4 regions of the Sporosarcina sp. P37 genome follow, and region 4 is predicted to be linked to each of the others. Evidence: predicted binding sites of a transcription regulator. Region 4 holds the regulator's gene; each other region holds the start of a gene.
The links. Region 4 encodes LexA, which represses DNA repair genes until DNA is damaged. Its sites were predicted from a motif close to CGAACATATGTTCG; they were not measured.
Positions count from the first base shown of each region.

Region 1: the regulator LexA is predicted to act here: its motif matches at 5,392-5,405, upstream of SporoP37_RS12995 (YhjD family protein).
Region 2: the regulator LexA is predicted to act here: its motif matches at 3,693-3,706, upstream of SporoP37_RS01585 (YolD-like family protein).
Region 3: the regulator LexA is predicted to act here: its motif matches at 5,446-5,459, upstream of SporoP37_RS00650 (malate synthase).

Region 1 is NZ_CP015349.1:2,586,274-2,593,741, reverse strand. Features, by position in the region: gene hemY (protoporphyrinogen oxidase) at 1-75, opposite strand, end outside; gene hemH (ferrochelatase) at 104-1,039, opposite strand; gene hemE (uroporphyrinogen decarboxylase) at 1,063-2,106, opposite strand; gene SporoP37_RS13010 (antibiotic biosynthesis monooxygenase family protein) at 2,401-2,910, shown strand; gene SporoP37_RS13005 (amidohydrolase) at 3,058-4,221, shown strand; gene SporoP37_RS13000 (competence protein ComK) at 4,496-5,032, shown strand; gene SporoP37_RS12995 (YhjD family protein) at 4,995-5,372, opposite strand; gene SporoP37_RS12990 (nuclear transport factor 2 family protein) at 5,544-6,110, opposite strand; gene SporoP37_RS12985 (response regulator) at 6,172-6,852, opposite strand; gene SporoP37_RS12980 (sensor histidine kinase) at 6,881-7,468, opposite strand, start outside.
Region 2 is NZ_CP015349.1:290,840-298,307, forward strand. Features, by position in the region: gene SporoP37_RS01565 (GNAT family N-acetyltransferase) at 137-607, opposite strand; gene SporoP37_RS01570 (proline dehydrogenase family protein) at 1,077-2,087, opposite strand; gene SporoP37_RS01575 (DUF3298 and DUF4163 domain-containing protein) at 2,177-2,794, opposite strand; gene SporoP37_RS01580 (nucleotide excision repair endonuclease) at 2,914-3,291, shown strand; gene SporoP37_RS01585 (YolD-like family protein) at 3,324-3,674, opposite strand; gene SporoP37_RS01590 (methyl-accepting chemotaxis protein) at 3,782-5,494, opposite strand; gene SporoP37_RS01595 (MarR family winged helix-turn-helix transcriptional regulator) at 5,724-6,149, shown strand; partial or broken gene SporoP37_RS01600 (SDR family NAD(P)-dependent oxidoreductase) at 6,240-6,986, opposite strand; gene SporoP37_RS01605 (EAL domain-containing protein) at 7,068-7,468, opposite strand, start outside.
Region 3 is NZ_CP015349.1:88,834-96,301, forward strand. Features, by position in the region: gene SporoP37_RS00620 (GNAT family N-acetyltransferase) at 57-515, shown strand; gene SporoP37_RS00625 (alpha/beta hydrolase family protein) at 781-1,707, shown strand; gene SporoP37_RS00630 (cold-shock protein) at 2,313-2,513, shown strand; gene SporoP37_RS00635 (hypothetical protein) at 2,724-3,536, opposite strand; gene SporoP37_RS00640 (hypothetical protein) at 3,778-4,134, shown strand; gene SporoP37_RS00645 (metallophosphoesterase) at 4,223-5,068, shown strand; gene SporoP37_RS00650 (malate synthase) at 5,607-6,443, shown strand; partial or broken gene SporoP37_RS00655 (catalase) at 6,498-6,764, opposite strand; gene SporoP37_RS00660 (hypothetical protein) at 6,939-7,196, opposite strand.
Region 4 is NZ_CP015349.1:3,012,364-3,019,831, forward strand. Features, by position in the region: gene SporoP37_RS14990 (methionine gamma-lyase family protein) at 1-526, shown strand, start outside; gene lexA (transcriptional repressor LexA) at 575-1,195, opposite strand; gene yneA (cell division suppressor protein YneA) at 1,391-1,717, shown strand; gene SporoP37_RS15005 (YneB family resolvase-like protein) at 1,714-2,367, shown strand; gene SporoP37_RS15010 (DUF896 domain-containing protein) at 2,435-2,671, shown strand; gene tkt (transketolase) at 2,779-4,785, shown strand; gene sirA (sporulation inhibitor of replication protein SirA) at 4,932-5,372, shown strand; gene SporoP37_RS15025 (YneF family protein) at 5,484-5,720, shown strand; gene SporoP37_RS15030 (alpha/beta hydrolase) at 5,779-6,702, opposite strand; gene SporoP37_RS15035 (hydroxymethylglutaryl-CoA lyase) at 6,721-7,468, opposite strand, start outside.

The DNA of each region.
Region 1 (7,468 bases), 430 kb from region 4:
TTTTTGTATATAGTACGCCGCTGCGAGTCCTGTGATGCCCCCGCCGATAATGACCACTTTCTTTCGTTCACTCATGTCCGTTTTCACTCCGATCCTGTTGAATTCATTTCGACTGCTGTAATTGCTCCATCACTGCATCTGCCATTGCATCAACGAATAAAGGATCTGTGTTCGGCATGGCAGGTCTGTGATATGCTGCGCCGATATCATCACATACGACTTTACATTCATAGTCATTATCGTACAGCACTTCCAAATGGTCGCTTACGAAACCGACTGGTGTATAAACGAATGACGTATAGCCTTTAGTTTCATACAGATCACGTGTCAGATCTTGAACGTCAGGACCGAGCCAAGGATCTGGCGTCTGCCCTTCACTTTGCCAGCCAAGTGCGTATGTTTTAACGCCGGCTGCTTCTGTGATCATTTCAGCTGTTTCTTTCAGCTGATCAGCGTATGGGTCTCCATTCGCCAAGATCTTTTCCGGTAATGAGTGGGCAGATACGATCAAACATGAATTCTCACGTTCTGCTTCATCCATGGCGCCGTACGTTTGACGCAGCTGGTTTGCCCAGTACTCGATAAACTTCGGCTGCTTGTACCAGCTTTCCACAGAAGTCAGACGGATGCCGTGCTTGTCTGCTTCCTCTTTCGCCCGGCCGTTGTATGATTTAACAGAGAACGTAGAGAAGTGCGGTGCCAATACGATGGAAACCGCTTCTTCAATGCCGTCGTCGTCCATTTGCTGTACTGCATCTTCCACGAAAGGTGCGATATGTTTCAATCCGACATATACCTTGAATTCAATTTCATCCTGTACTTCATTCAGACGTGCGCCAAGTGCGTTCGCCTGATCATCCGTAATCCGTGCCAGCGGTGAAATCCCTCCGATTGCCTCATAGCGGCTGCGAAGATCTTCCACTTGTTCTGGAGCCGGCGGACGGCCTCTGCGGATATGCGTGTAGTACGGTATTAAATCGTCATAGGAGTTCGGTGTCCCATACGCCATAACGAGTAAGCCCATTTTCTTTTTCGTCATCATGTTCACCTCGTGATTTGATTTTATTTCGAACGTAATTCAGCACTGTATTCATGAACAAATGCTGTCAAACGCTTCAATGTTGCAGGTTGTACTTCAGGGAATACACCGTGGCCCAAGTTGAAGATATGGCTGCCGTGTTCCACCCCTTGTTCAACAATCAGCTTTGCACGCTCTTCGATGACAGACCAGTCAGCGAGCAGCATGGACGGATCCAAGTTCCCCTGCAATGGTTTTGTCAGGCCGCGTTCGCCTGCTTCTTTTACGGACAAACGCCAATCCAGTCCTACTACGTCAACCGGCAGATCATGCCATTCATTCGCCAAGTGGCTTGCACCTACTCCGAATGTAATCAATGGAACATTTAACTTGCGCAATTCTGAGAAAATACGTGTCATCGTCGGTTTGATGAAGATTCTGTAGTCTGACACGTTAAGTGCCCCAACCCACGAATCAAATATCTGCACGGCTTTTGCTCCCGCATTCACTTGAGCTGTGATATAGGAAATAGTCATATCCGCCAGCTTGTCCATCAGTGTGAACCATGCTTGCGGTTCTGACACCATGAAGGATTTCGTCAGGTTATAACTCTTTGAAGGGCCCCCTTCAATCATATAGCTCGCAAGTGTAAACGGCGCTCCCGCAAATCCGATCAGCGGTACATTCAATTGCTCTTGCGTAAGGATTTTTATCGTATCTACTACGTAAGGAATTTGCTCTTCTGCTGAAAACTCTCCAAGCTTTTCGATATCTTGTGCAGAACGGATAGGGTTTGAAATAACAGGGCCTACGCCTGATTTTATTTTTACATCTACACCGATTCCCACTAGCGGTGTGACGATATCTTTATATAGAATAGCTGCATCGACGTCATATTGATCAACAGGCAGTTTAGTTACATATGCACACAATTCCGGCTGATGCGTAATTTCTTCCAAGGAGTATTTTTCTTTGATCTTTCGGTATTCCGGCTGTGAACGTCCTGCTTGACGCATGAACCACACTGGTGTGTGTTCAATCTTCTCGCCTCTCGCAGCACGCAATAACGTATCATTAAATGTTGACATATTCAGCGATCCCTCTTTCCAATTTTATATAACATTCTTTTCGCGGTGCTCATATACGTTTCTCATAATAAACCGTTGGCAGGTCAATGTATAGTGAATTGCGCCTTTGTCATAATTTTGTGCTCTCTGCGGTCATGCTTCTGCCATCGTTTCGACAATCATTATGATTTCCCGCGCCATACGCGTGTTTGACAGAGGATATTTAGGGGAATTACTAAGTGTAGAATCATACACTGAAAAAGAGCTATACTGTTATGCAAAGACGATTGCAGCCAGTCAAAGGAGGAACTTTGAATGAATATTTATATGACGACAGGAACTTTTGAATTTATGGAAAAGATTAAGGAGAAGCACAAAAGTGAATCGATTTTCTTAATGAACGGCAGCGGCCACACGCTGCTGCTCCATGAAACAAATGGTGCAAGCATATTTCAGACGCCGAGGAAATATGAAGTGGCCGGATCTTTCGGCAATCTGACCGAACCAGGATTTTTCGCAATGGATAATGTTGCTGTTACAGATGAAGGAAAACCGATTTTCGAGCACCAGTATAAAGAGTTGGGTGAGAAATTGCAGAATATGCCTGGCTTCATCGCATATCGCTTATTACGTCCAATCGGCTCTGATACGTATACATTACTGACGGAGTGGACAGACAAGCGATTGTATGAAGTATGGCACAACTCCCCCGGCAATAAGCTGTCCAATACGATGAATTTCAAAGATGCCGGCGGCGCGACACAGCATATCTTCTCAAGTGCACCGTACACCGCCCATTATAAGACACCTGTAGATGAGGTTTGACGTTTTTGCGTCAGCCTCTTTTTTTCTGCATTCATCTGTGTAAAAAACTTTTGCCGTCTGAAATTTCTCATTACAGAGTTTGCCGCGCTATCATTCGCTTGTTATACTAAATTTGACCTAGTTGTTTTTTTGAAAGGGGACGAATAAATGAGAGAGCAGTTATTTAAGAAATTAGAGCAATCCTATGGTGATATGGTAGAGATTCGACGCTACCTGCATATGAATCCCGAAGTTTCATTTAAAGAAGAAAAGACGGCTGCTTATATAGCTGATTTCTATAAACAATTGGGAATGGAAGTGCGTACAGGCGTGGGCGGCAATGGCATCACGGCAAAGATAAAGGGCAAGAAGCCAGGTAAAACCGTTGCATTGCGCGCAGATTTTGATGCGCTGCCCATTCAGGATCAAAAAGACGCGCCTTACGCTTCTACAGTTCCGGGTGTTATGCATGCATGCGGTCATGACGGCCATACCGCCACACTGCTGCAGCTCGCAAAAGCAATGAATGAAATGCGTGATGAGCTGGCCGGCGAATATGTATTTATTCATCAGCATGCGGAAGAATCAGCCCCGGGCGGCGCAATCGCAATGATTGAAGATGGCTGCCTGGAAGGTGTAGATGTCATTTTTGGCACGCATCTCTGGTCCCTTTTTGAACCGGGAGTCATTTATTATGCCGACGGACCGATCATGGCGGCAGCTGACCGCTTTAAGATTACGATTCAAGGTGCAGGCGGACACGGTGCTTCTCCGCATCAGACAAAAGATGCGATTGTCATCGGCTCGCAACTGGTCATCAATCTGCAGCAGCTCGTTTCAAGACGTGTAAACCCTATTGATTCAGCCGTTCTTTCAGTCGGTTCATTCGTTTCAGAAAATGCCTATAACGTCATTGCTGATCAGGCCGTATTGACCGGAACCGTGCGTTCCTTCACGAATGATGTCCGCAATCTGATGGAACAGGAAATACAGCGCGTAGTAAAAGGCACAGCTATCGCACATGACTGCGAAATCACGGCAGAATATTTCCGCGGTTATCCTGCAGTGGTCAACCATGAGAAAGAAACGGACTTCCTGAAACAGGTGGCGGAATCCATTCCGGAATTAAAAGGCGCAGTCCAAATGCAGCCGCAAATGGGCGGAGAGGACTTTGCTTACTACCTGGAAAAAGTGCCGGGCACATTTTTCTTCACTGGCGCGCGGCCGAAAGATGCTTTTCCGCACCATCACCCGCGGTTCGACATAGATGAACAGGCTATGCTGGCAGCTGCCAAAACACTGGGCGCGGCCGCACTTGAATACCAGAACTGACGAATAGTGCACACAGACTGGAGATGAATCCCGAACGGATTTCATCTTCAGTCTTTTCTTGTGTTCACACCTTTTCCGGCCGAAATGGATAAAGGCTGTTCGCAAGTTACCGCATCTGCCGTAATCAATAATTTTTACTGCCTTTACCTCGGGCGTTTTTATAATATCCCACAGGTGACAGAACATTTACTGTTTTCTAAAATTATTGTTGATTTTCGTTTTTTCTATATTATAATTAATACGTATATTGTCCTATTAACAGGGAGGGAACGCCATGTCCAATCCACATTACCTGTCGTCTTACATTGTGACTTTTCATACTTTTGCATTACTTCACGGACAACATTCCAATCCGTACTATACGAAAGTAGTAGAAAGCGACCGGACGTTCATTGTTGAGAAAACACCATTAGAAATTATGAGAGATTCATGCGCACATTACCGTTCCAATTTCGAATCGATTATCAACAGTTCAAAAAGTGATTTGAAAAACCGTCCCAAACCGCCCATTATGCTCACTCATTCGAATGATCGGCCGTTATTGTTCTTCCCTTTACTGTCCCCTACGTTACATAAAAATTCATGGGTGGCTTATCACGCAGTAAAAGATGCGGTTCAACATGAAGACGGAGTAATTGTTATGCTGAAGAACGATACACAGATGCCGCTTGATACGTCACTTGCGACTGTCTACCGGCAAATGGCGCTGTCGCATATTTTGTCTCAGCGTTTTGAACATGCACAGGAAGAATTGCGCAGCTCCTATTATATGATTATGGAGCCGAAAAGTTCTGATTCTCCAATTTCCTGATGTATTGATTCAGCAGTTCTTCCGACCGGTTACGCAGACGGACGTTTAAATAGCGGCGCAAGTCTTCATAGCCTTCGTGGATAAACAGATATTCCGTAAACAGGTCATCTGTCGAGCGGCGGATGACTTTCATTTGGTGCCGCCGCAAATACAGAGCAGTTGCCTGCAGATCCGCAGACACTGTATTCATCGTTTCGTCGATCAAGTTGATATACGGACTCTTCAGCTTGAAGGGAACTTGATCTACTAATTGCCGATCCCGCTCCAATATTGTCAGCAGCATGGGCAAATAAATATAGTTCTCTAGATACGGCAATGCCTCCGCTGGAATCAAAGGCATACTCATCGTCCTCCCTTATAGAACATTTGTTCTTGTACTAATTATAATTACTTCTGTTTGAAAAAGCAAGTACATACAGTATGGCTTTTTTTGCATAAAAAAACTTCCGGCTGTTTTGCCGGAAGTCTTATGCAGTAACGTAACTGCAATTTTATTATATTTTCTGCGGTATTACTGGTTGCCCGGCTCGTCCCCGATAAAGTGGATGGAGAACACTTTCCACTCGCCGTCTTCCTTATTAAAGACAGTTACTTGGCGGCCTTCAGGTGTATTTTCCACGCCCGACTCTTTATCCGTAAACGTGGTTTTCAGCGTCGAGAATACTTGGGCGCTTTCTCCCGTGTATTTTACGATCGTTTCATTATCCGTTTCACGCTTCATCGCTGTATTCGCAAGCATTTCCTCGGTCGCCTGACGCTCTTCTTCAAGATCATAGCCTTCCGTAGAAAGTGTAGCGAGATACCCATCGATATCCTGTTGGTTCAGCGTTTCGATGTAGTTATCAAAAGCGGCGAGAATATCGGCTTTTTCTTGTTCAGGCACATCCGCAGCTTCTTCTACTTTGTCACCGGACATACTGAATCCGACCTTCTTGTCATCTACTCCGTGGTCGATCGCGCCGCTGCCTGGTGCCGGTTCCTCGTTTACAGGAGCATTTGTGTTCTTGTCATCCGAGTTACCGCATGCTCCCAAAACAAGGGCCAGTGTAATGGATGCCGCTGCTAATTTTTTCTTCATAAGTCCCTCCGCGTAGAGAAAAAGACCTTCAGCGCACAAAGATCTTTTTCATGTTATTTCATTATTTTACTTCTACCCAGCCATTTTTGATAGCTGTGACAACTGCTTGCGTACGGTCATTTACATTCATTTTTTGCAGTATGCTGGAAACGTGGTTTTTAACGGTCTTTTCTGAGATGAATAGCGTTTCACCAATTGTTCTGTTGCTTTGACCGTCTGTCAGCAATTGCAGAACCTCACATTCACGCTTTGTCAGCAAATGAAGCGGGCGGCGAATATCGTTCTGCTGGAAAGAACCTTTATGTTCTCTCTCGCTCAAACGGCGGAATTCAGAAACTAAATTATGCGTGATTTTCGGGTGCAAATAAGAGCCGCCATTCGCCACTACTTTAATGGCTTGTACAATTGCATCCGCATCCATTTCTTTTAGCATATAGCCGAGGGCACCTGTCTTCAGGGCGTGTGTCACATAGGACTCATCGTCGTGAATGGAAAGCATAATAACGCGTGCATCCGGGAATTCTTTTACGAGTTCCTCTGTTGCGTCCACACCGTTCATACGCGGCATGTTAATATCCATCAGTACAACGTCCGGCTGGTACTCTCTGTATAACTCAAGCACCTCTGATCCGTCGTCTCCTTCAGCTACTACATTAAACGATTCTTCAAAATCCAAAATTCGTTTAACTCCTTCGCGGAACAATTGGTGATCATCTACTATCAAAATTTTTGTCGACTCCATATGCTATTCCTCCCAGTAATTACCTTACTTACATTTCATCATCTAATGGAATCTGAAAAAGAACAGAAGTGCCTTCCCCAATTTTAGAGGATACCTTCATTTTCCCTTTCAATAATTCCACTCGTTCTTGCATTCCAATTAAACCAAATGATTTTTCTTTTACTTCTTTTGTGTCAAAGCCAAGACCTTGATCTTTTATTAAAATATTGACGGTTTCGCGCAACCATTCGATTTTGACCCAAATTTCATCAGTTTTCGCATGCTTGATGCTGTTATTCACTGATTCCTGTATGAGCCGGAAAACCCCTACTTCAAAATTAGAAGCAAATCTTTTTTCTGCTCCGTTGCTTTGGAAGTGGATGATCAGCGGCGCCTCATATTCACTAATAGTCGATAAATATTTGCGTAACGTCGGAACAAGCCCCAAGTCATCCAATGCCATAGGACGCAGATCATAAATGATTCGCCGCACTTCAGACAATGCTCCTCTGACCATTTCTTTCAGATAGGCCAGTTCCCTCATCGCTTCATCCGGACCATGCTGGACAAACGTTTTCTCAATCAGGCCAGAACGCATCAGAACATTCGCCAGCATCTGGGCTGGTCCGTCATGAAT
Region 2 (7,468 bases), 550 kb from region 4:
ATGTCTTTGGACTTAGCGTTGCTTCAAGAACTGACTGCCGGCACCGGTTACGTATGACAGCAGACGAACACTAATCGTTCTCAGTGCAAAATTCGGTATTTCTTTTCGTTTTCCTGCTTGAACTGCACATCATGGCTCAGGTAAGCGATTTCTTCATCAAAACTACGGCCATCGATGTACCGTCTGCCCTATGTAACACGGCTTGGTCGTAGGCATGGAAACCGACCGATTGGTACAAGCTGATATTCTTCGCCACATCTGCCCGGACTTTGCATGTTAATATCTTCTTCTCCTGCTGCTTCGCGTAGTCCTCTATAAACTGCAAAATCTTTTTAGCGATTCCTTGTCCTTGCTTTTCAGGAACAACAGAGAATCTGAAAAAATAAAGGCTATCCTCCTCCAGGCGGAAACGGATCATTGCAACCGGCTCCTCATCGATATAGCCAATCAGTGCCTGTTCCCCGCCTTCCATCGCTGCCGTTATGCTCTCTACGGTTTCTTTCAATGCACTTGTTGGGGGCACTGCATGTTCGTATTGACGGAATGCCCGGATCATCACGTCATGGATGACAGGTGCGTCGGTAATTTTCGCTGCAGTAATATTCATGACAGTCCTCATTTCAATTTATTTGATCTGCTAAAGAAAACACAGTAGTATCTATCGCGATATTCCTGTTTTTAAACAGCTCAATCATCTGATACTGCTTGTCTGGCTCAATTTCATAGATTTCCTATTATTTACATATCACGGATTTCACGCTATCCTCCGCATCACGCGCACTGTATTCCGCACTTTAGAAGATACAGTGCGCGTGATGCAGGAAATATAATGTGAAAATTTCTTCTACTATATATAACACTACTATTTCCCATCTTTTATGTAAAGCAAGTACAAAAAAACACTGCTGGAATGGCAGTGTAGCAGATTGTGAAAAGTAAGGGCGACTTCTGATGAATCAGTATGGCCGCCGATCTGACTAAATGGAGCTTGACCTGCCGTCAGCCCGCTGCGTTCCCATGGCGGCGCAGCGGACCTGGTACGCCGGTCAATGTAACCCTTTGTTTATCTAGCAAATTCAGCGGTATCTGACCCAGCCGCCGTCTTTTTTATCTCCATTTCCGCGCTTGCTCAAACGTCCGAGCACAAAAGCACCAGCAACGAGTCCGAGCACTGTATTGGTCCGCTTAGTAAACACTTGCTTCACCATCAGATTCATATTCTGCGGACGCTCTGCCAGCCTTCGCATAAAATACCCGTACCAGTCCTCTCCAAACGGCACGTATGTACAGAAGCGATAGCCTTCTTTCGCAAGCTGCAGCTGCAAATCTTTGCGGAAGCCGTACAGCATTTGGAACTCGAACTGCTCACGCGGAATATCGTGCTTCTCCACAAAACCCTTCACATGTTCGATGATGCGGTGATCATGTGTCGCGATAGAAGTGAACGCCCCGTGGAGCAGATGCTCTTCAATGATTTTGATATAGTTTTCGTCGATATCCTGTTTGTCCTGATATGCCACATCCGGTGACTCTTTATACGCACCCTTTACTAATCGGATCCGCGTGTCGCCGTATTTTTTCGTATAGTCCATCGCGCGGTGAAAATACGCCTGAATGACCGTTCCGACGTTGGTGCAGCCCTGTTCCTTCAGTTCGTCCAACAGTCGGAATGTCGGTTCAAGCCGTGTATGGTTCTCCATATCCATATTGACAAAAATATTGTCTTTACTCGCATAGTTGACAATCTCTTCAACTTGCTGCTTACAAAATTCATAATCAATATCGAGACCAAGCTGCGAAGGTTTGATGGAAAGGTGTGCGTCCGCCTGATGTTCACGAATCGCGTCCACTACTGCCAGAATTTCTTCTTTCGCTTGAATGGCCTCGCTTTTTTCGTAGACAAATTCCCCCAAATTATCAATCGTACAGGAGATGCCTGCCTGATTGAGCTCTTTGACACTGTCAATCATTTCCTCGATGTTGGTACCTGCCACAACTTGCTGGGCTCCTAATTGAAAGCCGTATTTTTGGGCAGCTTGATTCAGCAATTGATTTTCCGATAGCCCGATGAAGAAATTCCTCAGCATAAGTTTCCACCTCATTTGTATAATTCGTATATCGAAATTATAACACTATTTCGTCTTGTAAGCCTATACATTTCGTGATTTGTTTATCCTTAACTTCCCGTGAAAGGCAGCATGCGGTCTGCTGGGCTGTTCGGTTTAATCAATTCCTCCAAATTCAATAGCGGCATCGGGAAATAAGGGAAGCCTTCAACATAAGGAGCAATTTCGTATAATTGAAAATAGACGACGAGTGAAGTATCTGCAATATAGAAGTCCTGATCAGGCCGAATTTTAGTGAATGGCTCAAGCACGGGCGTCTTCCATTGCTGGATATGGCGCCGTATATATTCTGAAATACGCTGTACATATGGACTGCCAGGTTTAAACATGTCCTGCAAGCTATATTTTCTGCCGGTGCGCGTGTCAAACGTCAGTGATTTGACGACAGTCATGCCATGCGCTCCGCCCGTAAATGAATAAACGATAAGATTGATGCTTAAAATGTCCCGCTGATTATTTTTGATCTCATACGACGCGAATAATTCCACGAGACCTGGTTCATAATAATTTTCCTCCACCAGCAATTTATTCATTTCTTTGAACAGTTCCTCATTCAGCTGTTTCTGAACTTTCTTATTTTCCAGCCAGGTAATGACCGGATAATAAATATCTATTTTTGGTTTGCTGTTCGATACGTGGTGCGTCTGGATAACGGCGGGATTTTTCATTGTTTCATCCTTTCTGAGACTTTTGTCTACTATATGCAGCAGACAGACAGAAAGTTTCTCGCTTTTTTTCCTGCCGTATGATAGGATAAACACTTAATGATATGAGGATGTGAAGTAAAATGATTAGTATTACACTGCCGGAACCTGACGTAACAATCGTTCGCAGAAAGCAAGAAATTACATCGGAAGAAGCGCCGATCAAGCCAATTTACGGCTTCATCGATTTTCATGAGATCCCTCGTGATAAAGGCGGTCTTTTGCTGTTCTTCAACCATAGCGATGAATTGTTATTCGTAGGGAAAGCAAGAAAATTGCGTCCGCGTCTGAAAAAGCATTTTGATGACCAAGTGTCTCCACTGCGCAATCACCGTGAAGAAGTGGCGAAAATTTCCGCTGTTATCATCGATGATCCAATGGAACGCGAAATCTACGAAACGTATGTGATCAACACACAGCGTGCAAAGTACAACGTAGAAAAAGCATTTTTCAGGGACTGAGCTGTCTGCCTCCGCAGACGGCTTTTATTTTTTTAAGAACCATCCGCTTCTTTTGCCAGCTGCACATCAATTACATCTGCCGCATGAATCTTTTCCGTGCCGAACGGATCACGCAGGACGATGGTCCATGTCTGCAGGTCAAGCGCTTCAATTACCCCTTGATGGAAGCGTACTTCCCCGTCGTGCCATGTCTTCATCCATGTCTCACAGCGTCTCTTGCAAGCCGTGTCGAGCGTCTCCTGTATCATCTGCAGCTCCCAGTCCGTCAAGTCGGCACGAGCTATATACTCGTCCTCCCTTTGCCAGTCACGAAGCCGCTCAAGATGTTCTGGTAACATCAGCGATGTCCATTTAATTTTCCCTCTGTCGCGATTCCTTTCCATATCGTATTCCCCTTTCAGCAAACATATGTACGTTTTTATTATAAAGAACACAGGTTCGTAAATCAATGGTAAAAAAAGCCATCGCTTCTATAGCGATGGCCAACTGTTTACTTTGGTAATTTGAATGAACCGACGTATTGCTCCAGTTTATGCGCCATTTGATTGGTCTGAACTGAACGATCGGAGATTTCTTCAATGCTCGCTGTCGTTTGCTCAGCGGCAGCGGCGATATTATTCGTCATGTCTTCGATATTCTGCACAGCATGTGTCAAATGCTCAATCAGCTGAACAGCTTCTGTTGATTTATTTGCTTCAGATGTCATCAAGTTGGAGATGTTCTTAATTTCCTTGACAGTCTCTCCAACCGCAATAGAAATATTGCTTAATGACTGAGAAGTAAGCTGAACGGTTTCTGTACCTTTCGTGATGTGTTTCGTATTTTCTGTTGTGGACGTAATGACTTGCTGGATGCGTTCGGATATATCCTGCACCAGTTTCTCCACTTCCAGAACTTCTTGATTTGACTGTTCTGCAAGGTTACGCACTTCTTCCGCAACGACCGCAAATCCTTTACCATGTTCTCCTGCACGTGCTGCTTCGATGGAAGCATTGAGTGCCAGCAAGTTTGTCTGTGCCGCAATACCTGCGATGGAACCGGTGATGTTCTGAATTTTCGTAGTGGACTCGACAAGATTTTGAATGGTATCACCCACTTCTTGTGAACCCGTTCGGATTAATTCCATATCGCGGCTGATTTCATCCGCGCGTTTAGCGCCTTCCAATGCAATTTTCATCGTTTCATTGGAATTGACCAGCATAGAATCGGCGTTTTCTTTCGTATTGCGAAGTCCGCCTGCAAGACCCGATAAAATGCCTGCCGCATGTTCCGCAGTTGTCGTACCGTCTGTGACAGCTGTTGCGACTTCCTCGATATTATTCGCTACCATGGAAACCGCTTCCCGCATTTCTGAAAGTGAAGCAGATGTTTCGCCGGCATTTTCGGATAAATGCTGCGATGTCGTATTCATCGTAGCGATCATCTCCTGCAAATTCACTGTCATCTGGTTCAATGTACGAGCCAGATCACCCACTTCATCCTGTGAAGTAACTTCTGTCGTCTGTACAGCCAAATCACCGTCCGCAATTTTCTTCGCCTGTTCAATCAAGCTTGAAATCGGCTTCGTTTTACGGCGAATGAGAAATCCTGTTCCGACAGATGCAAGCAACATAGGAATAATACTGATCAAAATTCCGTCACGCACAACGTCCCATGTGCGGTCTTTGACGATTGTTGCGTCAAAATCAATGACACTTACGGCGATGATTTCTTTACTGGCATCCTGGTCTTCATGGATTGGAGCGTAACCGGACAATCTCTTCATCCCGCCGTATTCATAAGGCTGCGAGTAGGTCGGATGATCGTGTGCGAGCAAGTCATCAATAGCATCCTGATCCATATGGAACTTATCTCCCGGTGCAAAACCTTTTGCTTTCAGGTTATCATCGAGAGCAATCAGGTTACCGTCAAGATCCAAAATATATTGTGTTTCAAATATATTCTTATGGGCAGTTGTCCAGTTCAGCGTCTTCCCGATAGCCTGCTGCGTTTGTGCATCCCCCGCCAATGCTTTGTCCATATCATCAGGGCGAATGAGTCCGGTAGTTATATTGGCACAGCCATACGCCTCAATTCCCGCTGCATCGTATAATTTGTCGTACGCCGTTTTATATGTAGCAATCGAAGTAATCGCTAACATCACCACTAATATGCCCGCTATAATGGTGCCTAGCTGAAACGTCAACGAATCTTTAACTTTCATCAAACCTTATGCCCACCTTTCTAATTTGGCTCATCTAGTTCATTCGTTGTCTTCATCATACGCTATCACTCTGCAATTAAAAAGAAGAAAATGAAATTCTCTTTAATTTAAATGAAAAAGAAGATTCAAAAGCAAAAATATTGTAAAGAAATTGTTCTATTTCAGATATAATGTTGTATGATGAATAGTATATGAACATAAAGTTTCGTAAGGGAAAGAGGCGTTCTAGTTGAATGATGAACAAACCGTTTTCAATTTAGTGCATTTAATGGATCAAGTAACGAATAAAATGCTTATCCGCTTCCAGCAGGAATCCGAACTGTCCCTTGGCATTTCCCATATTCTTGTGTTGCTGGAGCTGCACAAGAAAGGAGAGCAGCGGCCTTCTGACCTGGCAGAGACACTTGGCTTCACTCCCGCTTCCCTGACACATTTGTCGACAAAGCTCATAAATAGCGGATATATAACGCTGAGAAACGATGAAGAAGACCGTCGAACAAAATATTGGAAAATAACACCTTTGGGCTTGGAGATTTTAGAAGAGGCGCAACGGTATGGCCGCAAAGTTCGAACAGAGTTTTTCAGTCATTTATCGGAAGCCGAGCGGCGTAATCTACTGGAAATCTATACAAAATTGAATGACACTTTCGTCTAAAAAAGGCTGTCCCGCTATGAACTGCACCTCCAATTGTCAGTTGTGTCTAACAATTGAGGTGCAGTTCACTGGGACAGCCTTTTGTTTAATTTACCGTAATTTAGTAGAACCGCCGTCCACCATGATAGTCTGGCCCGAGATGTATGATGCATCTTCACTTGCCAAGAATACCGCTGTGCGGCCAATGTCTTTTTCCGGGTCGCCGAGACGGCCAAGCGGATTTTTCGCAAGCATCGCCTGGTAGATATCAGGATGTTCCTGTGCCCACTGCTCGATGCCCGGTGTTTTAGCGATCGGGGAAATCAAGTTACAGTTAATGTCGTATTGTCCCCACTCGTTTGCTGCGACTCGTGTAATTGCACGGATCGCTTCTTTTGCTGCTGCATAAGAACCTTGGTTCACGTCGCCGTTCAGTCCAGCACCCGATGCGAAGTTGATGACGGATCATTTCGATTCTTTCAGGTGAGGAAGTGCAGCCTGCATCAAGTACAGCGTAGGATAGAAACCTGTGTTGAATGAGAAGTCCAGGTCCTCCTGTGTTATTTCCTCAATTGATTTCATTCGGGGCGCATGTGCGTTGTTCACCAAAACATCGAGTTTTCCGAGCTTCGTTACAACTTGTTCGATAATTGAAGGCAGTGCTTTGTGATCAGATAAATCTGCTTGAATGAAAATAGATTGCGGGGAGATCTTCTGCAATTTTTCCATAGCCGCTCCGCCAGCCTGCTGATTCAAGTCTACCACCGCGACAGTGGCACCTTCTTTCACGAAAGCCGTTGCGATTCCCAATCCGATTCCGCCGCCTGTGATGAGTGCAATTTTTTTATCTAATTTCATATATAACATTTCCTTATCGAAACTAGTTTAACATTAAATCAATTCCAGTGTAAACTAATTGAACTTGAACGGCCGAATGTCTTATATCACTATTTCCGTCTGTGGAACAGCAGAAGGTTTGCCGAATAAATAACCTTGAAACAGTTCGTAGCCTTTTGCCTTTAGCCATTCAAAGTCCTCTTTTTCCTCAATGCCTTCCGCTAACGGAACAGCGCCGATAGCCAGTGCCTTCTCCAAGAACTGTTCAGCGACAAACTGCTTTTGCGGATCAGAACATACACCCTGCACGTATTTAATGTCCAACTTCATGTAATTCGGACGAAGGAATGACACTAATTCAATCGTATTGTATCCTTCCCCCACATCATCAAGTGCATACTTGAATCCCCTGGAGTGATAGTAATTCAAGATTGTCTTCAGATGATCCATATCTTCCACTTTTTCTGATTCCACAACTTCGAAAATCAAACGATGCGGATCAA
Region 3 (7,468 bases), 350 kb from region 4:
GAAATACGACTGCAGCCTTTTAATGTTCTTGCATCATTCAAACTGGAGGTAAAGCTGTGATTCATAAATTGGATATAAACGCTAATAATTGTGCGGAAGACGTATTAGCTGTTCAGCTCCCTTCTTACCTGGCGGAGGCGGAATTAATTGGCTGCTTTGATCTGCCGCCTTTGCAAGACACCGCTCATTCTCTGCAGCAAAGCGGGGAGACTTTCTATGGCTATTATACAAATGGTGAATTATGCGGAGTGATATCCATACAAACGGACGGGGAAGTAATGGAAATACAGCGTTTAATCGTACATCCGGCACATTTCAGGAAGGGAATTGCCCAAAAACTGCTGGACTTTGCAGAGTGCAATGAGAAAGAAATTACATCGATTCTGGTATCCACAGGGACTAAAAATACACCAGCCGTGAATTTCTATATAAAAAATGGTTTTTCTAAAACAGGGGAAAAAACAGTTGCAGAAAATCTATCCCTTACTCATTTTAGTAAGGAACTCACCAGATAAAGCATGCCGCCGAATTATAAAAGGCTTTGAATGGGGTGGTTACGGATGAGTCCTGGCGAATCGGTATATTTTTTCTAATAGGGGCTGGGGTGGCGGCTGAGGGTATCTTTCTATGGATAATATGCCGAAAGAGAGAAGCTGCCTATGCTGGATGCTGTCTGTACTATCCTGCTATGTATAGAGCTAACGAGATCGGTTGGTATATAAGCGTTTTTTAATAGGTCCCCGTCAGACACATAGAGTCTAATTTTAAGGAGGAGATATAATGGCTGACGAAAGAATAGTGGTAGGTGCTGAAACAAAATACCCGCTAAATGGTATATTAACGATTCCGGATGGAGCAAATGAATTGGTGCCTGCAGTTGTATTGGTTCATGGTTCCGGTCCAAGCAATATGGATGAAAAAATTGGTAAAGTACATCCTTTTAAAGACCTGGCAGAAGGGTTGTCTGAAAAAGGGATTGCAGTGCTGCGTTATGATAAAAGGACATACGTATATGGCAAAGAAATGAGAAAAAATCGTTCACTGTCAGTAAAAGAAGAAACGATAGAAGATGCAATTCTTGCCGCTGATTTGCTGCGAAAGGATTCACGTATTGATTCAGACAAAATATTTATTATCGGTCACAGTTTAGGAGGAATGCTGGCGCCGCGAATCGATGCAGAAGGCGGAAATTTCGCCGGCATCATTATAATGGCCGGGACTCCCCGCCGGTTGGAAGAAATTTTAATGGATCAAAATAATGATGTTTTAAATTCTTTGAATAAATTTTTGAAAGCAATTGCAAAAAAACAAATAGCGGCATTGTCGTCAAAGCTGGAGAACATCTCTGATTTGAGTGATGAAGAAGCAAAATCAACTCCGGTTTTAGGAAAGCATGTGAAGGCCTACTATTTAAAAGAAATGGGTGACCATCCATCTGCTGACTATCTTCTTGCATTACATAAGCCCATATTTATCATGCAAGGGGAAAAGGATTTTCACGTATCAGTGGAAAAAGACTTTACTGGTTATAAAAAAATATTGGGTGACAAACCAACTGTTACGTATAAACTGTATCCCAATTTGAACCATGCGTTTATGCCATCTGTGTATGGGGACATACGAAAAGCGAAAAAAGAGTATAAAGTGGCGCAGCATATCGATCAGCAAGTAATACATGATATTTCTGATTGGATTCATTCGTTATGAAAAATATGTAAGCACAGTATTACTAAACGACCTTGCTGAAGGGGTTTAAGGCTGCTGAAATACGGGATTACAGACTGCATGCTTATATTTATGAAAGGTGGGTAATGTATTTCTAGGATATGGTATTTATGAGATTTTACACAACATATAAGAAGGAGATAACGATGCTCCAGCAGATTTCTCAAATCCTAGGTAAGAATACTATCAGGAAATTATCATCACTGCGGCGGCTGCGGGGCTGAACTGTCTATCCATAAAAGACCACAGGAAATGAACACTGCCGCAGTATTCATCCTGATTATAGCAATAAATGAACTAATTCCATCTAATGAGTGATTTAATAAAAAATTTTTGTGCTTTTTTCAGTGCGGCAAGTACGGATAAACGCTGTATGATAATGAGTTTTTAAGTAATGACGGAATTAAATAGCTGCATCCACAGTATTAGTCAATTAATCCACTATCTATTTCATCACAGGTCTGTTATACTAAGGAAGAGTTATTTTTGTTCTGTTCAGCTAAAGAAGAGGTTTTGTTTTTCGTCTAAGGTATTTGAGCAAAAATAGTAACATATTGTACGGATATCCGTACTAGGAGGCAATAATAATGGAACAAGGTACAGTTAAGTGGTTCAACGCAGAAAAAGGTTTTGGATTTATCGAACGTGAAGCAGGAGAGGACGTATTCGTACACTTCTCAGCTATTCAAAGTGAAGGTTTCAAATCTTTAGACGAAGGTCAAAGCGTAACATTTGAAATTGAAGAAGGACAGCGCGGCCTACAAGCTGCAAACGTTCAAAAAGCTTAATAACGGCTTTAAAAAAGACCCTGCATCTAGGGTCTTTTTTTTATCGTAATTTATGTTATATCCTTTGGTAATTCTCGCATGATTAAATTGGGACGGACCCTAAGACTCAGCGAGCCGCAGAGATAAGGAATATTAATATTCTTTTGGAACTGATTTAATGAGAAGTTCAAAGCAACTCAGTAAAATCCAACAATCTGCAAGAGACATCTCTTATAGAGTTAAAAAAGTAGAACCTGCTTTTTGACGTTGCTCAAGAGTTAAAGAGGTTTTATTGCCTGGTGTTGGTTCCATTAGATTCCCCGCCTGAGCACTATGAGTATTAGAACAGTTTGGGGAGGAAGGATCACAATTATTATTCACGGGAATAAGTCTATCTGATCCGGGCGTTTCTATAGTTGCTGTACCAAAGAAGATATGTCCGAGTTCATGTTTTAAGAGCGAAGTATTAAATGAGTCATTTGGGAAATTACAGATTACAATATGATTAAATAATCGGGAAGCTGTATTTTGATTAGTTAAATCTATATTACTAAAAGCTCTACCAGCTATTCCTGATGTTTGTTCTGAAAACGGTGCATACCATACTGCAATTATTTTTGTGGTGTTTGGAAATCTATCTGCATGGATTTGCTGTAATCTTCTGAAGCTGGGATTGTCGGAGTTCAAATTACCCAAGTTTGATGGCAGTGAAAAATCGGCGCCTAGATCTGTATCTGTAAGTTGTACAGGCCCGCCAGGAATTGCTATGATAGGAAACCCCCAAATCTGAGACACATTCGTCATATCTTCTCCAAAACGATCGTTCCCGTTTCTGGTTGTTTCGGCACCAGGTAAATAATAAGCTTGAACAGCAACAAATGAAAAAAGTTGGCCAGCTGTATCAGTCGGACCTTGTTCTGGTGTTATTGGTAAAGAAATAGGATCATCATCTATTTCTGGAGGTTGAGGTTTATGACATTCACGGCAGCATTTACAACAGCATTTGCACTTATTTCCTTTTTTTGATTTCCGTTTTTCACCCACAAGGAATCACTCCTATTATAATTTTCAATAGAACCTATCATATTCAAATGCGAAAGACCTGTTTGTATGAACACCTAGTGATGTGTTAGACAAACATTCTTTTACCTCATGAAATCTCTAAATTTTATATAGTTTACTACCCGGAATTCTATGCACTATCAAATTGAATAAATATGCTAATAGCAGCTGAAGGATTTGAAAAATTATTAATCAGCATAAAGAAGAAAGGTGGCATAAGAAGGTGATAAGCCAAGAATTCCAAGATTTGTACATCAGATCGTTAGAGTCGACTTTGCATAAGCTTTCAACTGCGTATGAAAGCATGACAGAAAAGGGATCAAATACGGCTCTTGTAAAAATGAGAAGGGACGCTGTGAAAACCGGGTTAGAAAGCCTTAGGTGCGATTGGAACGCGGAGGAGTTTATTTGTGACGATGAAATCATGTTAACTTCTATAAAAACTTTGCAGGGCATTGTTCCGTCTATTGAAAAACAACTAGTTAAGGCAAAGGATGGCAGTTCTCAAAAAACATTAAATGAGCGCCGTTTAACTGCAATTAACCTGTCCGTCGAATCTTTGAAGAACCGCTTCCAATAAACGTTTGCCAAAAGCAAACAAAGGATTTTATGTATAAGGGTTTACAGAAACAATCTATTACAGCTTCCGGATAGGAATTGATATGGAAATGAAGAAAAGACTTCTCTATAGTGTGCTTGGGATTATAACAATCAGCTATTTTTTCTGGTTTCAAAATAATTCACTTACCATGAGCAAGACAGAGATCCGTTCTGCAAACCTGCCTGCCAGTTTTGATCAGTTCAAGATTATCCATTTGACCGATCTTCACAATAAAAGCTTTGGGAAGAATCAGCAAAGAATAGTCCGGAAAGTCACAATGTTTGATCCGGACATCATAGTTTATACCGGTGATCTCATCGATTCCAACAGGACGGGGGATGAAGCAGGGCTGCTGTTAATGAAAGAGCTGACGAAAGTTGCTCCTGTATACTATGTGACAGGAAATCACGAATGGTGGTCTGGGACATTCAATTCATTGGAACGTTCATTGAATACTATTGGCGTGCATGTTTTACGTAATGAGCAGTCTGCGCTGGCAATGGGGGATGATAACATCCATATTGCGGGTATTGATGACCCGGCGCACGGTGTCAATGGTGTATCGGAACGGGAAATAGCCATGGAAGATATAAAAACACTGGCAGAAGAAATGACAACAGATACTTTTACAATTTTGTTAGCACATCGTCCCGAGCTGCTGCCGCTTTACGCGGAGTCTGATTTTGATCTAGTATTTTCCGGTCATGCACATGGGGGACAAATCAGACTTCCTTTTGTCGGCGGTCTGATTGCGCCAAATCAAGGAGTGCTGCCCGTTTATACTGCCGGTGAATATGTGCTGAATCATACAGTGATGATGGTTGGAAGGGGACTCGGCAACAGCATTATACCGTTGAGAGTATTCAATCGTCCTGAGATTGTCGCAGTAACATTGGAGGCTGCGGACGAGTAAGCACATATAGTCATCCAATCTGCTGATCTCGCTGAAGGCAAAGACAGTTGGATAGTAAGATGATTTCATTATTTACTGTAAGCAGTAAGGAGTAATGTATAAAGACTCAAATCGGCGCTGACGGCAGCGTCGATTTTTTTACTGCTTCATTACGCTGGAAAATGAAAACTTTCATATGAACGAAATTCCGGTGAAGGATAAGGCTGGTTGAAAATATTTCATCTGCCAGTTAAGCTCCCATACAGTGTCTGATGAAATTTTAGCCTAATAGATTTTGATTTCCAGAAATGGCTTGATTATCTCAATAAATCACGAGTGTCATACACACATATAGAAATCGAAAATCCTATATTGTACGATAAACAAATGCTCAATGTCAATCATAAATTTGAAAAATTTCAGATTATATGGTATAATCAATATACAATAATAATTAAGGGTGCAATCAGCAGTTCCGCGCAACTTATTCCAGCAAGGAATGGAGTGCGTTTTTTCATTTTCAGAGCAGTTAACGAATTTATGTAAAGGGAGATGTCTGATGAATTTAATTAATGAAGGAATAACACACAACGTGTTTGGTGAAGGAAGTATTGTCGAACACGAGGACTCGGTGATTGTCGTAGATTTTAATAACGTTCTTAAAAAGTTCGTTTATCCTGATGCTTTCGACAATTTCATTACACTAAATGATCAAACGATCGCTAAATCTTTAGAGGAAGTTTTCTTAAAAAAGAGAGCGGAAGAAGCGGTGCTTGAAAAGAAGCGCAAAGAAGAAAAAAAGATCCGGTTACTTGAACAGCAGCGAAGAGATATACTTAAGAACAACAAAATTCATGTAAGCTCACAAATTGTTTTTTGGCTGGATGAAGAGGAGCAATCTAACCTGTTTAACGACTGGCAAATATCGACCGGCAGTATTCAAAGCGGAAAAAATAAAGGACGGCCAAACCCGGTAACCCGTTTGCGTCCGAACAGTGCAGGTGTTCTGACTGTGCGAAATTCAGATCAAGAGGAAACAGAAAGACGGATCGTCGGTCTCTTCATGGTAAATGACATATTTACCGGCACGATAGGCGATGATGGGCTAGTGCCATATCATGAAGATTTCAGAATTCAGCTAACAGAACAGGAAGCTGAGAAAATGCTCTTCTGGAAGTATTACGTAAATAAAAACTACCCTCATCGAACTTCATGGAATTCAGGCAAATTCCGTTACTTTGACAATGTATGGACTGCTCAGATGCTAAAAGATATCATAGCATTACGAACGGATGAAGATGAGGTCAAGGAAGCAGAAGATTTTCTGGAATACTTCTGCAAACTGAATGCTTTGGATGTAGACAATATTCCTGAAGCAAGCGGTGCTATACAATAAACTTTATGCGTAGATAAGAAAAAGAGCACCACTCTCCCGCAGAGTGGCGCTCTTTTTATCGATGATTTTCAAAGAGACAATCTCTTCGGGCCATAGTTTTGGCGCGTCAAAAATATCAAAGTCAATCATGAACTCATCTTCTTCCGCAATCAACTGTAAGCCAAATTCATATTTAGCAAAATAGCCATTTTCGATTCATTCCCACAAATCCCTGCGCTGAAAGTCTGCATCCTTCCCAGCGATTTTCTGTTCCTCATCCCAAACGAGTGAATGTACTCCAAGTACAGGTTTGCAATGAAACTTTACGAACGTTTTTTCTCCATTTATTATGGGATTAGCTCATCCATACTGTATGTGGAGTTTCTGTAAAATAGCACAAACAGAGAAATGGAAAATACGATGGAGTCAAGAAGTGAAGAGCAGCTGCATAATTATGAAGATCGTCTAATAAGGTGAATGCACCTGCACTTTTACACAGTAAAATGGACTTGACACCTATTTCCGCTCTAACTTTTCCACCCTTTTAGTTAAGTCATCAATTTGTTTCTGTATTAGTTCGAATTGAATTGTTCGTTCGGATTGTTTTTGCGCTTTTCGTTTGTTCTTCTTTTCATTTTCCAATTCCTGCAGTGTAATTGCGGCCGCTATTTGAAGAGATTCACCTGCTATGGACAGCACACTGCCCAAAAACTCCAGTTTAGCTGCATAAATTTCTGCTGATTCAAAATTTTTATCTGTCTGAATGTTATCCATTATTTCACAACCTCTGTCAGTTATTGAGTGTTCCATTTATATGTGACATGCAACAAAATCATGTAAGCGGTAAAAGCTGGCACCCTGGATATAGATACTGATTTATAATGCAGCTGCGCTGAATACTTGTTTATATTTGCATGAAATCGTTTTAATAGGATAGAAAAAACACCCGTAAACTAAAATAAAGAAATATAGTGAACATAAATTGCAAGGAGGCTGCAGAGCAGATTCATCCAGCAGTATGGTAAATAAATTGTAACTGTCATGAT
Region 4 (7,468 bases):
AGCAGGAAAAAAAGAACTGGTGGAAAAATGTGCATACCGGATGACATCTCCCGGTTTAGGCGCAGAAGCAGGAGCATCGCTGGATACGTTACTGGAGATGTATCAAGGATTCTTCCTGGCGCCTCATGTAGTGAGCCAGGCAGTTAAAGGCGCATTGTTCACATCAGCATTTTTCGGTATGTTTGGGATGGACACAACACCTCATTATAGTGAGCAGCGCACGGATTTAATTCAATCAGTGAATTTTTCCACGGCAGAACAAATGATAACGTTCTGTCAGATGATCCAGCAAAATTCCCCGATCAATGCCCAGTATGCGCCGGAGCCTTCTTATATGCCGGGCTATACTGACGACGTCATCATGGCGGCGGGTACATTCATACAAGGATCGAGCATTGAACTGACTGCTGACGGTCCAATCAGACCGCCCTACACGGCTTATATTCAGGGCGGACTGACTTATGAGCATGTGAAATCAGCGGTGCTGAATTCCATGGAACAATTACTGGAAAAAAAGCTAGTATAAATAAAAAAGTGTATCAAGAACCTGTTTTCGGTTCTCGATACACTTTTTTTAATGGATCATCCGGTAGACGCCGACCACTTTTCCAAGGATGGATACCTGATCTACGATGATCGGCTCCATGGAAGAGTTTTCAGGCTGCAGACGGAAATAATCTTTTTCTTTAAAGAAACGTTTCACTGTCGCTTCATCTTCTTCTGTCATCGCCACTACAATTTCTCCGTTGGTTGCTGAATGCGTCTGTCTGACGATTACGCGGTCACCGTTAAGGATTCCTGCTTCAATCATACTGTCTCCGACAATCTCCAGCATGAAAATTTCATCTTCTGAAGAACCGAACGTATCCGGCAATGGAAAGTATTCTTCAATATTTTCAACTGTTGTAATCGGATTGCCGGCTGTAACTTTACCGATGAGCGGCACGTGCATAACTCCGCTTTTCATCTCATCCAGACCATCTGGATCTAAAATCTCGATAGCACGGGGTTTTGTCGGGTCCCGGCGGATGAATCCTTTGGTTTCCAATCGCGACAAATGCCCATGAACGGTTGAACTTGACGCAAGTCCCACAGCTTCTCCGATTTCGCGCACGGAAGGGGGATATCCTTTTAAACGGACTTCATCTTTGATGAAAGCGAGTATTTCTTCTTGTCTCTTCGATATTTTTTTCAACATATTCACCTCTTCTGCAAGATTACGAGCAATGGAATACTGAACCATTATTTTGAATATAGTATAACATGTGTTCGATTACTAATCAAACAAAGGTTCTAATTTTACTTGACATGGAATCGTATGTTCTCTTATAATTAAGAACAAGTATTCCGAACATGCATTCTTAAATCGTATATTTTAGGAGGAGTTATCATGGAGATTATGAAAGAATTTATTAAAAACAATTATTATTTTGCGGTACTGCTGGCAGTATGTGTAACATTTGCATGGGTGCAATTTGATAAACTGGCAGAAGATGACCAATACATGGAAATAGTTATTAATGAAGGAGATACATTGTGGGGGCTGGCTTCCAATTATTCAGAAGATATACCTGCAGCACATTGGATTAAACAGGTGCGCTCATTGAATGAATTACAGAGTGATCAGATCATTTCAGGTGAATTACTGCGTGTCCCTGTTAAAATAAATAAACAGTCAGATATGCGTGTAGCTGAAATGGGAGTGGGAGAAAGATGAAGGAAAAGAATTGCGTAATCTATTGCCGTGTGAGTACAGAAAAAGAAACACAAGAGCAGTCGATTGTTCGTCAGCAGGAAGAACTTGAGAAATTGGCTGCAGAATTGTCCTACACATGTGAAGGGATTTATACAGACCGTCAAAGCGGATATGATATGGACCGCGAAGGGCTTCTTGCCATGCTGGATCATATTCAGAGCGGAGCTGTAGATGCCGTATTCATTCAAGATGAAACACGTTTGGGACGGGGGAATGCGCGGGTGGCTATTTTGCATGTTATTGCCAAGAGTGATACTGCAGTAATTACGAATCATTCCAACGGGACGATAGAACTTAACGAAATGGATACCATGCTGCTGGAGATTCTTGCAATAGTGGAAGAATATCAGCGGAAACTACATAATGCAAAAATACGCAGAGGGATGAAGCGGGCTGTTGAAAGAGGCTATAATCCATCTGAAAACTTGTATAATATCGATCAGGGCCCAGGGCGTGAAAGACTTGAGCTGCCCATGGAAGAGATTGTCTCGCTGCGCAGTAAAGGCCTCACCTATGAAGAGATTGCCAATGTGCTGAATGGACTGGGCCACACAGTCAGCAAGGCAACAGTTCATAGAAGATATAGAGAGTTTATAGCGCAGGAACACTAATCGTTTGCACTTTTCCTCCAGGTTGTTTACATTTTAGTTGAACAATAAATATGTGGAGGTTTATAACATGCTGCCAGAAAAGAAAATGAAACGTATTAATGAGCTTGCAAATAAAAAGAAGACAACAGGTTTATCGATTGAAGAAGCAAAAGAACAGACACAATTACGCAAAGAGTACCTCGAAACGTTCCGTTCGGGAATGCGTGAAACAATCGAATCCGTCAAAGTAATCGATGCGGAAGGTAATGATGTCACGCCTGAAAAAGTCAAAGAAGCAAAAGCAAACAAAAAACCCCTGAATTGACTGCAGGCAACGGAATAACATTGTAATTATCTCGGGAATTGACTACACTAGAGAAGGAATATGTACCATAAAACACTCATATGAGCAGGATGGAAAGGATGTACAGCATGACCGAAAAAATCGATCAACTGGCAATAACGACAATCCGGACATTATCAATCGACGCAATTGAAAAAGCAAATTCAGGTCACCCGGGATTACCGATGGGCGCAGCACCGATGGCTTACACATTATGGACACAGCATCTTCACCATAATCCATCAAACCCACAATGGTTCAATCGTGACCGTTTTGTGCTTTCAGCAGGACATGGCTCCATGCTGCTTTACAGTTTGCTGCATTTAAGCGGCTACGGCTTGACGATTGATGATCTGAAGAATTTCAGACAATGGGATTCAAAAACGCCGGGTCACCCGGAGTATGGTCATACAGCAGGAGTCGAAGCGACGACAGGACCGCTTGGCCAAGGGATTGGTATGGCTGTCGGAATGGCAATGGCTGAAAAGCACCTTGCGGCAACATACAATAAACCTGGCTTTAATATTGTTGATCACTACACGTACGCACTTTGCGGTGACGGGGATCTTATGGAGGGAGTAGCGGCTGAAGCTATTTCCATGGCTGGTCACCTGCAATTAGATAAATTGATCGTACTATATGACAGTAATGACATTTCTTTAGATGGCGATTTGGATATGTCGTTTTCTGAGAATATCAGAAAACGCTTTGAATCATACGGCTGGAATTATGCGCGTGTAGAAGACGGCAACGATACGAAATCTGTATCAGCTGCAATTGAACAAGCAAAAGAAAACAGCGGCGGACCGACAATCATCGAAGTAAAAACTGTCATCGGTTACGGATCTCCGAATAAGTCAGGTAAAGCAGACGCGCACGGCGCCCCTCTTGGAGAAGAAGAAATGGCTCTGACAAAAGAGTATTATAAGTGGACATTCGAAGAGGATTTCTATGTCCCAGAAGAAGTGTATGACCGATTCAATTCGGCAACAGATGAACTGGGCGTGCAAAAAGAACAGCAATGGAATGAGCTGTTTGAGAGCTATGCCAACGAACACAAAGAATTGGCAGCCCAATTCAAACAAGCCGTAGCGAATGAACTTCCCGCTGATTTACAGGAGCAGATGCCTGTCTATGAGGCTGGTGCTTCTGTAGCGACCCGCTCCGCATCTGGGGATTCAATTAATGCATTGGCAAACGCTGTGCCGGCTTTATTTGGCGGCAGTGCGGATCTTGCAGGCTCAAACAAAACTACAATTAAAAATGCAGGCGATTTTACAGCGGCTGATTACTCAGGACGCAATATCTGGTTCGGCGTGCGTGAATTTGCGATGGGAACGGCGCTGAACGGTATGGCACTCCATGGCGGTGTTAAAGTATTCGGCGGCACGTTCTTCGTGTTCAGCGATTACGTACGGCCTGCTATACGTCTGTCTGCGTTAATGGGCTTGCCTGTAACGTATGTATTCACACATGACAGTGTGGCTGTAGGAGAAGACGGCCCAACACACGAACCAATAGAACAACTTGCTTCTCTGCGTGCGATGCCAGGATTGTCTATTATCCGCCCTGCAGACGGCAATGAAACATCCGCTGCCTGGCTCACAGCAGCGACATCAAAAGATACGCCAACTGTTCTGGTATTGTCCAGACAAAACTTGGAAGTGCTGCCGAAGTCAAAAGAACTTGCGATGACTCATGTAGCTAAAGGGGCATATGTAGTATCGCCTGCTGCCAAAGAGCAAGCTGACGGTTTGCTGCTGGCAAGCGGTTCAGAAGTTGGTTTGGCTGTTGCAGCGCAGAAAGCATTAAAAGAACAGGATATCGACGTCAGTGTCGTATCAATGCCTTCATGGGATCTCTTTGAGAAACAAGATCAGGCATATAAAGAGTCAGTTCTGCCTAAGAATGTGAAGAAGAGAGTAGCAATCGAGATGGGCGCGTCGCTTGGATGGCATAAATATTCAGGTGATGAAGGAACTGTCATGGCAATCGATACATTCGGTGCCAGTGCCCCTGGGGACTTGGTAATCGAGAAGTATGGCTTTACCGTGGAGAATGTCGTGAAAGAAATGACTAATCTGCTGAATAACTGAAAATAATTTACACACGGCCCGGGCTGAGTACCGGAGCCGTGTGTTTTTTTATGCATCTTTACGACAATAATAGTGATGAAGTTTTCCGTAAACTGACATGATTTACATAAGACAAGCCCTATGATAGACAGTAGGAGGTGTTCGTTATGAGGAAGTATGAAATATTTAAGATAAAGTCTGCGTATCAATCCTTCATAATGGGACGTGAACGGTTACTTTTTGAGTTATTAGCGGTGAGTCCTTCTGCGAACTATCAGGAAATTGAATATTTATGTGATCAGTTAAACCAAAAGGAATTGGATCATATCATTCAGCATAATCTGGCCAAATGCTTTGATCATGTGGACTCGCATCATCATGAATATCGGCTGACCCACCTGATTAAAGGAGAAGTTTTTATTAAAGTGAGCACTCATTGTATCCAAGTGTATTGTCAGGGTTCCCGAATGCTTGACCTGGACTTATTCGTCGCACTGTCCACTTCCACCGATCGATTTTTCGCAATCATGAATGAACAGGAAGAATGCGGATGGCTGAAACCAATTAAATATTCAGAGCGGATGATACTGGAGAATGCAATGATGTAAAAACTTCCGCACAAATTACGAACAGTCATTGCTATTCACTGCTGCTATGTTGTATAATCCTTCTTGGTAGTATGTTATCGAACTATTTTCAGTGAGGGAGGATTGGCAGCAATGGATTTATGGTTAGCAATTGTATTGATCGTCGTCGCTTTGATCGGCGGAGTCGCACTCGGCTTTTTCATCGCGCGTAAATATATGATGAATTACTTGAAGGAAAATCCACCAATTAATGAACAGATGTTGCGTATGATGATGATGCAAATGGGACAAAAACCTTCACAAAAGAAAATCAATCAAATGATGGCTCAAATGAATAAAGTTCAGGACAAGCCCGCTAAAAAAAAATAAGTAAAACTCCGTGATCAGCTGCCAGCTGCCACGGAGTTTTTTGACTTTCAAAAGCTAATTAGTATAACTGAAAACGATTTAAAAATCTTTGCACGGTCTGTAAATATTCTTCTGGGTTGTCATTATATGATTTGGCATGCGCGCCTTTTGCGAAAAGTTTCATCATTTTATCCCCTTCTTTCAGATCATACAGCTCTTCCGTCATATGCGGCAAAATGAACGTGTCTTCCATACTGTGTATGAACAATACCGGTTTGTCGATGAATTTCATAACTTCACGCGGTGAAACTGCCGCAGACGTGTAGCCATCCCGAATTTTTAAAAATAAGTTGGCGATCCGCAAGCTCATGGACGTCTTAAAAGGAAGTTCTGTCCGAATAATATGCAAGAGTTGCTCAGAGAAATCAGAGAAAGGACAGTCAGAAATATAGAAATCTGCTTCATCCTCATACGTGCCGGCGTACAGCAGCGTCGTCGCAGCTCCCATTGATTCTCCATGAATTCCGATTAACGCACGTTTGCCCACGCGTTTACGGACAGCCGAAACCACTTCTTTTAAATCCATTTTTTCATAAAATCCGAAACTTGTCGTCTTACCGCCGGAATCACCGTGGCGGCGATGGTCGAAAATTACAGAATTAAATCCCAGCTTTTCAAACAGTCGGGCATATTTAATAGAATTCACTTTATTTTCAGTCACTCCGTGGCAAATAACGACAGTGCGTGTCGTATCCAAAGGCCGAAGGAAAATCGCACGCAAGTTATAGCCATTAGGCGAAGGAATCCAAATATCATCTTTTCTTACGGTTTCAAACCATTGCCGGTCAAAGCGTTTTGCAATCATTTCACGCTGTAAAATGAATTCGGAATCCTTTGTTTTCAGGTACATAAGGCGGTTCGTTACGACAATACCGAAGATGGTAAGAAACGCCGTTACTACACTGGATGCAATTCCGGCGACATACATCACTCTACGTTTCAACAATATTCTCCTTTCCGTTTAATGATTTCTTTTGTACAGATTATACATAGCAGTCTCAATAGGACGTGATAAATACGGTGCTACTGTATCCACCGCGGCACAAATCTTCTCTCTGTCAATACCTGTTTCAATTTCCAGTGAATCCAGCAAATATAAAACGTCTTCTGTTGCGACATTACCTGTAGCCCCGGGTGCGAAAGGACACCCGCCCAGTCCGCCAGCGGATGTGTCAAAACGGTCGACACCTGCCTGCAAGGAAGCATAAATATTCGCCAAGCCTAATTTTCGCGTATCATGGAAGTGAGCTGTAATCAGTATGTCCGGAAATTGCTCTTTCAGTGCAAGGAATAAAGAATAACTGGCCGACGGATTCGCCATGCCGTCTGTATCTGCAACGCTTAATTCATCGACACCCATCCTTACAAACTGCTGACACAGTGCCATAGTCTGTGCAGGAGAAATGAACCCCTCATAAGGACAGTGAAAAGCGGTCGAAATACAGGCTCTGACAAAATGACCTTCTTTTTTTGCCTGTGTAATAATGGGCTGCAATAATTCCATACTCTCCGCAGTAGATCGGTTAATATTATGCCTGTTGAATGTATCGCTTACTCCCACAAAGACGGCGAAACTTTCTGCGCCGGATTCCAGGGCATTTTCTGCGCCGCGTGCATTCGGTGTCAGGACGAGTTGTCTGCCTAGTTTCTTTACACGATGTACTATCTCTGCTGCATCTGCCATTTGGGGGACCCATTTAGGAGAGACA